Regions from separate parts of the Paenibacillus sp. FSL R7-0313 genome, predicted to be linked through region 1. Evidence: a T-box and tRNA genes for the amino acid it is inferred to sense, from the RefSeq annotation. Region 1 holds a T-box; the other holds one or more tRNA genes.

Region 1 (4,437 bases):
TGGCAGGAGCTTTGGCTACAAAGCCTTCGTTCGCCAGCTTTTTCTCTACACGGAGAACTTCGCCCTCAAGGTTCTGCAACTCTTTCTCCAAACGAGCCACTTCCTGCTCGATATCAATAAGACCTGCGAGCGGCAAGTATAGTTCTGCCCCCGTAATGATCGCAGTCATCGCCTTATCCGGTGAGCTTAGATCCAGCCCACTATCGAACTCGGACGTATTACAGAAACGTTTGATGTAGTGACTGTTACGCTCAATGATGCTGGACGTCTCAGCACTATTTGCTTTGACCATCAACTCAATCTTTTTGCTCATCGGCACGTTCACTTCTGCACGAATGTTTCGAACTGCTCGAATGGTATCCATGAGCAGGTTCATCTCGGCAACAGCCTCTGGGTTCTCAAGAGCAGGATCATATACCGGCCATGATGCCAGCGTAATGGTCTCACCTTCATGCGGCAGATGCTGCCAGATCTCTTCGGAGATGTATGGCATAAACGGATGAATCAGGCGCATGGTCTGATCCAGCACATAAGCAAGCACGGATTGTGTTTTCTTCTTGGCAACCGGATCTTCCCCATAGAAGGACAGCTTAGCAAACTCGATGTACCAGTCACACAGGTCATCCCAGATAAAGTTATACAACACACGACCCGTTTCCCCAAATTCATACGCTTCGATTAGACGCGTAATATCGCGGGAAGTTTCGTTCAGACGGTGCAAAATCCAATAATCCGCTGTACCAAGCTCTCCACTGATGTCACGTTCCTCATAGGTGAATCCTTCCAGATTCATCAATGCAAAGCGCGAAGCATTCCAGATCTTGTTGGCAAAATTACGAGCCTGCTCTACCCGTTCCCAACGGAAACGGAGATCCTGACCTGGCGTGCTGCTGGTTGAGATCATGTAACGCATTGCATCTGCGCCATATTTCTCAATCACATCCAGCGGATCTACACCGTTGCCCAGTGATTTGGACATTTTGCGTCCATCTGCATCACGAACAAGACCATGCATCAGCACATCCTTGAACGGAATCTCATCCGTGAATTCCAGTGCAGTGAAAATCATACGTGCAACCCAGAAATATATGATGTCATACCCTGTCACAAGTACACTTGTCGGATAATAACGTTTCAGGTCTTCCGTATCTTCCGGCCAGCCTAGTGTGGAGAATGGCCATAAGCCGGAGCTAAACCAAGTATCGAGTACGTCTTCGTCCTGTCTGAGCTTGCGTCCAGCATACTCTGGCAGCGTTGTTGGATCTTCAGCAGATACGATGATTTCACCTGTTTCTTCATCATACCAGGCAGGAATACGATGTCCCCACCACAGTTGACGGGAAATACACCAGTCACGAACGTTTTCGATCCAGTTCAGATAGGTTTTCTCAAAACGATCTGGAACAAAATTAACTCCTTCGCCGCTCTGTTGTTTCTTAATCGCTCTCTCTGCAAGTGGCTTCATCTCAACGAACCACTGTGTAGACAGATACGGCTCAACAACAGCTCCGGTACGCTCACTGTGTCCAACCTGATGCGTGTGATCCTCGATATTGATCAATACGCCCTGCTCTTTCAAGTCAGCAACAATCTGCTTGCGGCAGTCACTGCGATCCAGTCCCTGATACTTGCCAGCCTCAGCATTCATTGTGCCGCTCTCATCCATTACCGTAATTTGAGGCAGATCATGACGAAGACCTACTTCAAAGTCATTTGGATCATGCGCAGGCGTGATTTTAACAGCACCACTTCCGAACTCTTTATCCACATAATCATCAGCGATAATTGGAATTTCGCGTCCAATGATAGGCAGTACAAGTACTTTACCAACCATATCTGCATAACGCTCATCCTTAGGATGAACAGCAACCGCTGTATCACCCAGCATCGTTTCAGGACGCGTTGTTGCCACTGTAACGTAGCCACTTCCGTCTTTGAGCGGGTAACGCAGATGGTACAAGTGACCCTGTACCTCTTTATATTCAACCTCAATGTCGGACAGAGCTGTCCGGTTCACCGGATCCCAGTTGATGATGCGTTTGCCTCGGTAAATAAGGCCTTTTTCATACAGCTGAACAAATACTTTGCGAACGGCTTGGGACAGACCTTCATCCAGCGTAAAACGTTCACGTGAGTAATCAAGCGACAATCCCATTTTGCCCCATTGCTGACGGATGGTAGTGGCATATTGATCTTTCCAGTCCCATACTTTCTCCAGAAATTTCTCACGTCCCAGATCATAACGAGTCAGACCTTCTTCACGCAGCTTCTGCTCCACTTTGGTTTGGGTAGCAATACCTGCATGGTCGGAACCCGGAAGCCACAGTGCGTCATAACCTTGCATCCGTTTGGTGCGGATCAGAATATCCTGCAGTGTAAAATCGAGCGCATGCCCAATGTGCAGCATCCCGGTCACATTTGGGGGTGGAATTACAATTGTATACGGCTCGGCATCTTTACGCTGACCGGCTTTGAAATATCCACGCTCCATCCAGGTGGAGTACCATTTATCCTCTGCCGCCTTAGGATCGTAAGTGGTCGGCATTTCTGTTGCAGCTGATTTTTTTTCCTCAGACATGTGTCATTCCTCCGTTACTTCATCATCTTCGCCAAAAAAAACAAAAAAAACCTTTCATCCATCAAAGGACGAAAGGTTAGCTTTCGCGGTACCACCTTTGTTTCACGCCTACAACAAGATAGACTTCACCCTCTGTACATAACGTGACACTTCAAGCAGATAACGGCTGCTACCGGCCCATCCTACCTCAGAAATAAATGACGATAGATCTCATTCATCTCTTGTATTCAAACAGGCAACTCCCGGGCGACTTCGATCAGTTGGTTCCTGCGGAATCTCACAGCGCTGCAATTCCACTCTCTGAAAGGTCATACTGTCTACTACTCCCGTTCCACGTTGTTCTTCAAAAAACCTACACACATCATACCTTGCTCGTGCGCGATAGTCAACCTGACAACAGCGGATAAAGAGCGCTGGAATGAAGGTTTAGGACGAATCATGCAAAAACCCGCAATCCTCAAGGGGATCACGGGTCGTAACGAAGGCTTTAACTACGGATTAAGGGATGTACAATATCTGACCTTCTTCCACAACCTGCTCAGATAATCGGTTATACAACTGAAGTTCCCTCGTACTCAATTGATATCGATCTGCAATGGCATCCAGTGTATCTTCTCGCTGAACGATGCACAGTTTCACCTTGCGGAATGGGGTCTGGTCCACGATCGTTCCCAGGAACAGGTTCTTCCATTCCACATCATCAGCTGGATACGTTTCTTCCTGTACCACACCCGCAGGAACTTCATCGCCTCGCTCCACTTCAGCATCGCGTGCCGCTCTGCCCGAGGATAACAAGGAAGAGATACCTACGCCCTCTTCTTGCCGTGGTGCGGATTCCTTTTTGCTGCCAAAAGCAACCTTCAGCTCCGGCTTGTCTTCCGTCTCAGCCACAGGTTCAGGAACAAATGCTTCGTTCTGCACGAACTCGTCTACCCCAGTCGCTTCAAAAGACGGTCGGTCTTCCTCAGCATTGTCTGGTTCGGACGAAGCAAATACACCTTGCCAGTTCTCCGCCTGTGATTCGACCGTGACATCGGCAACTGCCTGATTCTCCTGCTGAGGTACAGATCTCGCTGATTCGAAGTGCCATACCTCTGGTGCGTCCGGTACATCCGGTTCTGCCAACTCATTAGATGATTGAGCTGCAGGCTCTGAGACTGCTTGATCTCCACCTCTCGGGTTCGCAGGCAATGCATCCACGGAAGGCTCGGACCAACCCGAAGACTCATCTTCCAGAGGCAGCAATGGTTCCGACTCAGGGTAAGAAGCTAATCGATCTGCGGTCTCAGCCATAAATGACGAGATCGGAGAAGGTTCGCTGTATTGCTCATGAGATGCCAATTCATCTCCATTCGCTGTCAGAGATGCGGGATCTTCGTTTGCATCAGGTTGTCTGTTTTCGTTAGCGTACTCCGCGCTTTGCTCCTCGGATTGAAGTGGCTCGGCCGATGACGAATCCGCATATTCTTGCTGCCATTCTTCGCTATTCCTTAATGTCTCTTCCCTTGTAGACAGGTCAGCGAATTCCGGGGCACCATATGCAAGTTCTGCTGCATTCGCAAGTCTCTCTTCCTCACTCCGCTGGAGCAGGTACTCTTGTGCAAATGTGTTGGGGTCGCTGCCTGTCTGTGCTACTTCATCGGAACGGTTGGATTGCTGAGCATCAGGTGAATGAACAACTGTAAACTCATCTGCTGACCACACTTGTGGCTCTTCAACAGGAAAGCCCTCGATGCCTCGCAACGACAACACGCCTGTAATGTTCAGACTGCGATTGGATAATAGATCCACGTCAAAATTTTCGATCTCGATGGAAATATCCTCAATCGATCTGACCCGATTCAGCGGCACCGTGATCT
Region 2 (4,437 bases), 760 kb from region 1:
GAGTTTAGCCGGAATTACATCAGGCACAGGCGCCGCCATCCCTGATTATGCGAAGTGGGGAATTATTGCGGTCAAAGAAACACAGACCAAGTATAATGTGGATATTTTGGACTATAAGCATATCGGTCGTACCTCTCTAACAGCGGATCAATCACGGGAACAGTTCAAGCTATGGGTTCGTGCTAAAGACGGCAAACAATTTGCAGTTTATGTGAATGTCGATTTTAATCCATCTACACAGCAATTAAAGAAAGTACAATTTTCGGAATCGGATCGACACTGATCTGACTGTTATGAACCAGACTGCCTTAATGATTAAGGTGAAAGTCTGGTTTTTTTATTTTACAAAATCCTTTTTTTACTATTGAATAAAGAACTTATGTTCGCATATAATATGAAATACAAACAAACGTTCTTATCGGAGGGATGATTATGCTAGGGAAATATATTGGCCAGATGGTGGAGCTTGTCTACATGGATCGTGCAGGGCAGATAACGCAGCGACAGATTCGAATTAACAGTGTACGTGGCGGGATGATTAGAGCATCAGCGGGAAAAGAAGGCTCACCCCGAACCTTTCTGGAGCAAGGTATTCTGGCATGGCGTCCTGTTAAGGACCTGAATGGGGAGGTAAAGTATGCTGAACGATTTTGAACGCAAGATTTTACGTATTATGGTGAACTATGCAGGACAACGGCGCAGGCTGCCGCGTATGGATGAACTGGAGACCAAGACGGGACGAAGCAGAGCTTACATTCATGAGTCATTGCTGGAGCTTGAACGAACCGGGTACATCGCATGGGAGAATCGGTCTACTCTCGAAGGGATACAGATTTTGCAGGCATGGGAGCAGGCACAACAGCCGATTCGCAAAAGCCAACCTTCCGGTGATTCCGTAAAATATTTTACGGACTACTAGGAAGTGTTTTCAAACTTAAGCAAGCTATACGATGATGGATGTCAGCATCTAAACAGTCTGGAAGTCCAAGTTGGCTGATCCTGGCGAATGAGTAGATGATTTTCTAAGGAACACAGGACGTCTTATTTGGCCTTCCGCTCCTCTTTTTAGATTGTAAGCAACATCAGACACCTTATTTCCCGAAATCCCCTGACAAAAACGCTATAAAGGCCAAAAATTCTGATATAGCGTGTCTCAGATTCCTTAGATTTCTAAGGGGGGTTCAAATCCTTGAATAAGACGCCTCAGATTCGTTGCCGCTCGTGGGCCTGAGTTTGGCTTTGAGTAGGTTGAAGACACCCTCCAGGGAACATAAGAAAACGCCAACCCGGATATCCGGATCGGCGCTTACTGTGTCACACATACAACGTGTGCATCTATTTTAGAAATGGGGAAGTTGGTCCAGGTTGTTGGTTGGGTCACCGTCGGCATCGCCGCGAATGTACATTTCGCCATCCTTGCCTTTAAATACATTCACACCAGCAATAGCGCCAGCCTTTACTTCTGCAAGTGCCTGCTGATAATCCAGTACGCGTCCTGCTGAAGTCTGAAATGCTGTCAGGTCACCGTCGCCATTTTTCTGTACGGCTGTGAAACTCTCGCGTGTCGTTTGATCCATGATGTCACACTCTCCTTATATGACGAGATAGGAATCTGCTTACCTGATTAGCCTATCCGAATTCATCGGAAGTATGCACCATATGCTGATAAGACCTGCCAACGCTGAGGTTTTACAAGCTCTTTCTCATACGAACATGCAGAATATCTGCATCATAAAAAGGTTCTTCCGAAATCACTTCATAACCCAGTTTTTCATAGAATTTCTGTGCCTGACACTGCGCATCCAGTACGGAATAGGATAAGCCGAGTTCACGTGCCAGCTCCTCCATCGCGAGCAGAAGCACACGTCCATAACCAAATGAACGATGAGATTCAAGCACTGCGATCCGCTGCATTTTGGCCGTATCCTTGCTGTAATAGATCAGACGTCCTGTGGCTACAGCTTGGCCATCCGTACTTAACAATACATGATGCACATCGGGACTGATGACATCATATTGATCAATCTCAATCTCGGCAGGCACCTGTTGCTCGATCACAAAAACGTGATGGCGAATTCCCAGGGCTTGCTCCAGTTGTTCTTCTGTCGATACATAACTAATCTCAGCTGCCAATTCCATTCCTTCTTTCTGCTCTTGCGCGACATATCAGACTGAATTATACAAAAAAATGTTTTTCCTGTATAGTGAAGTCTGGAACATATTGGGAGAGGAGGGGGTAGTGATGGGCATGACAGGCATCATGGTAATTACATTGCTAATGTCGGCGGGAATGATTACTCTGTTGTATTACGTTACGAAGAAAGCATACTCACGCAAGTGGGATGAAGATGAGTAATTCACCTGTTAACCTTCACGGCAAGACTTCACTGCTTCCTCGCGGAGAATACACATCTTGAATTACAGATTTGGAGTATACGTCCAGCCAGACGGGTAGAGATTCAACATTTTCATTGGGTTGTTTTAACTGTTGGAATTGAACTGTATGTTCATCCCTCTCCAAGTCGCAACCAGTAACGATTGTAATGAGAATCATAAGCCCAGCAAACAGAAAGAAGCATTTGGTAAATGTATATTTATTGGATTCTGACCGTTTTGTTAAGTTTCTCATAGGGAATTCACCTCGTTGTAGAAATGGTAATCTTTCCTTTATTGTGCACCATTTCGGGTGAATTATAACCAAATAAATCATTGACAATGAACACGGTTACTTGATATGATACTGTTACTTGATTGAGAAACAATTATATATCATGATCTGTTAGCTCAGTTAAATTTAGTAGTATGGACACGATGGATACATCTTAATTATTACAGGGCGATAGCTCAGCGGGAGAGCATTATCTTGACAGGGTAAGGGTCGTGGGTTCGATCCCCACTCGTCCTATATGAAGTTCAAAAAGCTCCATTTGAGAATTATATCTCAAATGGAGCTTTTTGATTTTGTTTTGACTTGATTTGCGAGTTGAACAATCGCTGTCCACATGATAGGGATTGTATACAGCTCTACTATTATTTGGCATAAAAATTATGCTGATTAAAAGAAAGAGGCGAGGGAATTGATTGAAATAACTCCTGATCTGGTGCGACATTTAATTCATAGCCAATTTCCGAAGTGGACAGATTTAGCGATAACACCCGTAGAAAAAAGCGGGCACGATAATCGTACCTATCGACTGGGTAGCGATATGACGATTCGGCTGCCGAGTCATGAGCATTATGCCTCAGCGATTGAGAAAGAAATGAAATGGCTTCCTGTGTTCCAACCTCTTCTGTCCTTGCCAATTCCTTTTCCTCTTGCAAAAGGAGAACCTACAGACGAATATCCGCTTCCATGGTCCATCAACCGTTGGATTGAAGGCGAAACCGTCACACTTGCCAACGTACCGGATCTAAACGTATTTGCCGAAGAGCTTGCGAGTTTTCTGAAAGAATTAGAGTCGATCGATGCAAGCCACGGCACTCCGGCAGGGACACAAAACTTTCATCGAGGAGGAAACTTGGCGGTTTATGACCAGGATACAAGGTCCGTCATCGAGAGGTTATCTGGTCATTATGATCAAAAACTCATAACGGAGATTTGGGAAACGGCTCTTGCAACCAAATATCAATCGGCACCGGTATGGCTTCATGGTGATGTTGCAGTAGGTAATCTGCTTGTGCGAGATGGGCGAATGTGCGGTGTCATTGATTTCGGAACTATGGGCGTTGGTGATCCTTCAAGCGACCTGGTGATGGCATGGAACTTTTTGGATGATGCAAGTCGCCCCATATTTCTAAGCAACATGAATGTTGACCAAGATACTGTGAATCGTGCACGTGGTTGGGCATTGTGGAAAGCACTCATCACCTACGCGTGGAATGAACAAAGCTCGGAAGCGTCAAATTGGGGGAAACATGTAATCGATGTTATTATTCAGGACTACAAATTGCTATAGATGAGTTGGAACTATAGTGATGCAGCATGGCACGCCGAGATTTAATTAATCATAACTTTAAGTGAAAATAAAATTTTGGTTGAAATCAAGGCTATAATAAAGGATTTACTCAGTCATTTATTCAGTGAGAGTACGGATGCTAAGAGCTCACTTTCCTAAACAGAATTAGGATCAGTGGTTCGGGCCCACTACACAGATCATAACCGAGAAGCCTTGATATGTAAGGCTTCTTTTTTGTGTCTTACATAAAATTGGATACAATTTGGAGTGTATTTAATGAAAATCCATCCTTTTTTTAAACAAAACTTAAATTACACATAAATTCAGCATAAGGTTCTCCTTCTATAATTGGTTCAGTGCTCAATTTACATCATTAGAAGGAGAGAACCTATGAACTATTCAAGTCTATTTACGTCAAAGTTAATTAAAATGGGGATTGCGAGTACGTTGGCTTTGATTCTGGCAGCAAGTCCCCTTGTCA

What was found. A T-box is a leader RNA that pairs with one kind of tRNA and senses whether it is charged. The one in region 1 lies ahead of NSQ38_RS11720 (valine--tRNA ligase), so its partner is inferred to be a tRNA-Val.
Region 2: it has a tRNA-Val gene. The T-box ahead of NSQ38_RS11720 (valine--tRNA ligase) is inferred to sense a tRNA for this amino acid. The anticodon was not compared.

What each region holds. Positions count from the first base shown of each region.
Region 1 covers NZ_CP150219.1:2,677,133-2,681,569, reverse strand. Annotated here, with positions in the region: gene NSQ38_RS11720 (valine--tRNA ligase) at 1-2,578, opposite strand, end outside; T-box leader at 2,640-2,921, opposite strand; gene NSQ38_RS11715 (LysM peptidoglycan-binding domain-containing protein) at 3,077-4,437, opposite strand, start outside.
Region 2 covers NZ_CP150219.1:3,432,740-3,437,176, forward strand. Annotated here, with positions in the region: gene NSQ38_RS15045 (DUF3889 domain-containing protein) at 1-283, shown strand, start outside; gene NSQ38_RS15050 (hypothetical protein) at 433-654, shown strand; gene NSQ38_RS15055 (hypothetical protein) at 638-919, shown strand; gene NSQ38_RS15060 (DUF3892 domain-containing protein) at 1,341-1,577, opposite strand; gene NSQ38_RS15065 (GNAT family N-acetyltransferase) at 1,690-2,133, opposite strand; tRNA gene NSQ38_RS15070 (tRNA-Val) at 2,834-2,905, shown strand; gene NSQ38_RS15075 (aminoglycoside phosphotransferase family protein) at 3,078-3,956, shown strand; gene NSQ38_RS15080 (M1 family metallopeptidase) at 4,347-4,437, shown strand, end outside.